DNA from 2 places in the Serratia sp. A07 genome. Region 2 is predicted to be linked to the other one. Evidence: predicted binding sites of a transcription regulator. Region 2 holds the regulator's gene; the other holds the start of a gene.
What was found. Region 2 encodes PhoB, which activates phosphate uptake and scavenging genes when phosphate is short. Its sites were predicted from a motif close to CTGTCATAAAACTGNCNNAT; they were not measured.
Positions count from the first base shown of each region.

Region 1: the regulator PhoB is predicted to act here: its motif matches at 967-986, upstream of opgB (phosphatidylglycerol--membrane-oligosaccharide glycerophosphotransferase).

Region 1 is NZ_JBZXDO010000017.1:47,760-50,219, reverse strand. Features, by position in the region: gene AC4PR2_RS17085 (ABC transporter substrate-binding protein) at 1-106, shown strand, start outside; gene AC4PR2_RS17080 (transporter substrate-binding domain-containing protein) at 107-847, opposite strand; gene opgB (phosphatidylglycerol--membrane-oligosaccharide glycerophosphotransferase) at 1,134-2,460, shown strand, end outside.
Region 2 is NZ_JBZXDO010000003.1:107,877-110,336, forward strand. Features, by position in the region: gene sbcD (exonuclease subunit SbcD) at 1-485, opposite strand, end outside; gene phoB (phosphate response regulator transcription factor PhoB) at 701-1,390, shown strand; gene phoR (phosphate regulon sensor histidine kinase PhoR) at 1,415-2,460, shown strand, end outside.

The DNA.
Region 1 (2,460 bases), on a different contig from region 2:
CAAGCTGGATCGGGCACGCTACCAGGCTTACGAACAGTTCCTGTTCGACAACAAGCTGATCAAGAAAATCACGCCGGTGGAACAGTACGCGGTGGAGCTGGACTGATCACGCCGAGGCGGCCGGTGGCGCCACCGTCACCTCGCCCTGGCCGCTGCGCTGCAAGGCCGCCTTCACCAACCCGTTGGCCTTGCAGCGCTCGATAAAATCGTTCACGTAGGCGGCGCCCTGAGTTTTTTGCCGCGGCACCGCCATCGCCTGCCGGATGGCGGTGAAGTGCCCCTCCAGCACCCGGTAGCCGGGATGGGCGGCCGCAGCGGCCAACAGCGGCTGGCGCACGCCGGCCGCCGCCTCCAGCCCCCGTTCGAAAAACAGCGCGATCGCCTCGGCGGAGGTTGCCGCCCGCACCAGCTGCGCCTGCTGCAGCGTGCGCGATAAAAACAGATCGTACGCCGCCCCCTGGCCGACCGCGATGCGCACCTCCGGCCTGTCGAGCTGCGCCACCTCAAAGTAAGGCGCGTCGTTCGCCACCAGATAGGTTCCCTCGATGATCACGTAGGGCTCGCTGAAGGCGATCTGCGCCGCGCGCACCGGCTCGATGGCCATAAACGCCAGGTTCCAGGCGCCGCTGTCCAGGTCGGCGAACACCTTGCCCGCCGCGTCATAGGTGACCAGTTCGAGCGCCACGCCCAGTTCCTGGGCCAGCGCGGCGGCCAGCTCCACCGAAGCGCCTTGCGGTTTGCCACCGGCCCCGGCCTGTGCCAGCACCGGATTGCCGTAGTTGATCGCCGCGCGCAACACGCCTTGCGGGGCCAGATCGTCGAGTACCGCGGCGGGAATCGTCTGCATACTTCCTCCTGAATGGCTGATGGGCGCACCGTCGTGGCGCTCATTAAGCGTAGAGCGAAACCTCCGACCAGCAAGCTTTCGCCGCCGAGGCCGCCGTCGGCGTGATTAACGTCACACTATTGTCATAAAAATGTACAATAGCCGCCGCTCGTCGGCCGTAGCGGGAGATCGCGCGTTGTTCCGCCGCCGGCAATAGGCTATACCCTTCACTTTTCGCGCCGCGGCACGCTCGGCGGCGCAAACCAGGGCAGCAACGGTTTTATTTCAATCAGACAAGGTTTGGCGGATGGTTTTAGCAGTCGTTTCGTTTGTTCTCTTTTTGGCGTCGATTTTGATTTATCGCACCCGGGCCGCCGCCAACCGCTGGTGGTTCGCCATTCTGCTGACGCTGCTCGGCAGCTATCTGGTGCTGAACGTCATCCTGATCGCCAGCAACTACTTCACCGGCGACGGCATCACCGACGCGGTGATTTACACCGTCACCAGCAGCCTCAAAGGCGCGGGCATCAGCAAATACGTGCTGCCGTTTATCGGCCTGCTGGCGGCGTTGGGGCTTATCTTCGCGGTGCTGGCCCGCAGCTTGCTGCGCCGCAAGGCCAAAGGCAGCAGCGTGGCCTACAGCGTCGTCGCCGTGCTGCTGGCGCTGTTCTCGGTCGGCACCACCCCGGCGTTTCAGGACATCTCGCTGCTGGTCAAGAGCCAGATCGTCGGCGATACCGCCGATTTCACCACCTACTACAAGGCGCCGAAAAAGACCGTACAGGGCAAGCGGCCGAACCTGGTGTACATCTATGCCGAGAGTCTGGAGCGCACCTACTTCGATACCGAGCTGTTTCCCGGCCTGGCCGACGAGCTGAACGCCCTGCGCACGGACAGCATCGATTTCAGCAACACCCAGCAGCTGCCGGGCACTGGTTACACCATCGCCGGCATGGTCGCCTCGCAGTGCGGCATTCCGCTGTTCGCACCTTTCGACGGCAACGCCTCCAGCGCGGTCTCCACCTTCTATCCGGAAAACGTCTGCCTGGGCGACGTGCTGAAGGCCGCCGGCTACAGCAACTATTTCTATCAGGGCGCAGAGCTGGCGTTCGCCGGTAAAGACACCTTCCTGAAATCCCACGGTTTCGACCACGTTTACGGCTTCAAAGAGCTGCGCGAACAGATCGCCGATCCGAGCTACAAAAACGACTGGGGCTGGTACGACGACAGCGTGCTGGACGTGGTGTACGGCAAGTTCGTCGAGCTGTCCAAGCAGCGCCAACCCTTCTCGCTGTTCACCCTGACCGTCGACACCCATCACCCGGACGGCTTTATCTCCGCCGGCTGCAGCAAAAAGAGTTACGCCTGGCAAAACAAGGAAAACCGCTCGCTGAGCGCGGTGGCCTGCAGCCAGCAACACATCGCCGCGCTGATCGACAAGATCAAACGCTCGCCCTATTTCAGCAACACCGTGATCGTGGTGTCCTCCGATCATCTGGCGATGAACAACACCGCCTACGATATCCTGACCAAACAGAAGCGCCGCAACCTGTTCTTCATCATCGACGGCACCCGGCCGCTGGCGGAACAGCGCAACGAGAAGCGCAGCACGCTGGACAACGGCGCCACGGTGC
Region 2 (2,460 bases):
GCAATGGCTTCCTGCAGCGCCTGCTGTTTCTGCGCGCCGGATTCGCCGGCGCGGCTGGTGAGCAGATCGCGCGGCCGCAGAAAAGGAATGGCGCACAGCACGGCGCCCGGCTGGCCGTCGCGCCGGTTAAGCACCACGATCTGCTGCTCAAGGGAGCCCTGCGCACTCGCGATCACCGTGGTGTTCAGGCAAGAGAGCAGTTCCCGCGATTCGTTCAGCGTCGCTACCGAGTCGTGGTTGCCGCCCAACACCACCAGTTGGCAGCCGGTGCGCTGCAGTTCCACCACGAAGCGGTTGTACAGCTCGCGGGCGTAGCTGGGCGGCGAGCCGGTATCGAACAGGTCCCCGGCGACGATCAGCGCATCCACCTGCTGCTGCTCGATCTGTTCGATCAGCCAGTTCAGAAAAGCCTGGTGCTCGGCGGCGCGGCTTTTGGTGAAAAAGTACTGGCCAAGATGCCAGTCAGAGGTGTGGATCAGGCGCATGACACTCCCGGATGCAAAGGTAATGGCGATGATTATAAAGGCCGCGGCGGCGCCTGTCCCGGCGCAATGGCGACGACTACGGAATGATTTTTCTTTGCACCGGGAAATAATCGCTATGCTTACTGCCTATAACAGCCGCTTTTTTTCATAAAAGTGTCACAAAACTGACGCATAATGGCGCCCGCAAAGTCGCTAACACATTGGCAGGATTGACGATGGCAAGACGCATACTGGTGGTGGAAGACGAAGCGCCGATCCGTGAGATGGTGTGCTTTGTGTTGGAACAGAATGGTTACCAACCGTTGGAAGCCGAGGATTATGACAGCGCCGTGACGCGCCTGTCTGAGCCGTTCCCTGATTTGGTGTTGCTCGACTGGATGTTGCCCGGCGGTTCCGGCATTCAGTTTATCAAACATATGAAGCGCGAAGCGCTGACCCGCGATATTCCGGTCATGATGCTGACCGCGCGCGGCGAAGAGGAAGACCGCGTGCGCGGCCTGGAAGTGGGGGCGGATGATTATATCACCAAGCCGTTCTCGCCCAAGGAGCTGGTGGCGCGCATCAAGGCGGTCATGCGCCGCATTTCACCGATGGCGGTGGAAGAAGTGATTGAAATGCAAGGGCTGAGCCTGGATCCGTCCTCCCACCGCGTGATGGCTAACGATCAGGCGCTGGACATGGGGCCGACCGAGTTCAAGCTGCTGCACTTCTTTATGACCCACCCGGAGCGGGTTTATAGCCGTGAGCAGTTGCTTAATCACGTCTGGGGCACTAACGTTTATGTGGAAGACCGTACCGTTGACGTGCATATCCGTCGGCTCCGCAAGGCGTTAGAAACCAGTGGGCATGATAAAATGGTTCAAACCGTTCGGGGCACCGGCTACCGGTTCTCAACGCGCTACTGATCGCGCCGCGCTGGAGAATATGCCGTGTTAGAACGTCTGTCGTGGAAGAGGCTGGCTCTGGAGCTGGCTCTTTTTTGTCTGCCCGCCTTACTGCTGGGGCTGATTTTCGGTTATCTGCCCTGGTTCCTGCTGGCCTCCGCGCTGGCTGCGCTGGTGTGGAATTTCTACAACCAGCTCAAACTCTCCCATTGGCTGTGGATCGACCGCAGCATGACGCCGCCGCCCGGCCGCTGGAGCTGGGAGCCGCTGTTCTATGGCCTGTATCAGATGCAGCAGCGCAATCGCCGCCGCCGGCGCGAGCTGGCGCTGCTGATCAAGCGCTTTCGCAGCGGGGCCGAATCGCTGCCTGATGCGGTGGTGATGACCACCGTCGAAGGCAATATCTTCTGGTGTAATGGGCTGGCGCAGCATCTGCTCGGCTTCCGCTGGCCGGAAGACAACGGCCAGCACATCCTCAACCTGCTGCGCTATCCGGAATTCAGCCACTACCTGCAACAGCAGGAGTTCTCGCGCCCGCTGACGCTGCAGCTGAACAACGAACACTACGTCGAATTCCGCGTAATGCCTTACTCCGAAGGGCAGCTGCTGATGGTGGCGCGCGACGTCACCCAGATGCGCCAGCTGGAGGGCGCGCGGCGCAACTTCTTCGCCAACGTCAGCCATGAGCTGCGCACGCCGCTGACGGTGCTGCAGGGCTACCTGGAGATGATGGGCGATGAAGAGCAGGACGGCTCGCTGCGCAGCAAGGCACTCAGCACCATGCAAGAGCAGACCCGTCGGATGGACGGGTTGGTCAAGCAGCTGCTGACGCTGTCGCGCATTGAGGCGGCGCCCAATGTCGACATGAACGAACGGGTGGATATCCCGCTGATGCTGCGGGTGTTGCAGCGCGAGGCGCAGTCGCTGAGCGGTGGCAATCACGAGATCACCTTCCGGGTGAACGAACAGCTCAACGTGTTCGGTAATGAAGACCAGTTGCGCAGCGCGGTGTCTAACCTGGTGTACAACGCGGTCAACCACACGCCGAAGGGCACCCATATCGAAGTGAGCTGGCAGCAGACGGCGCACGG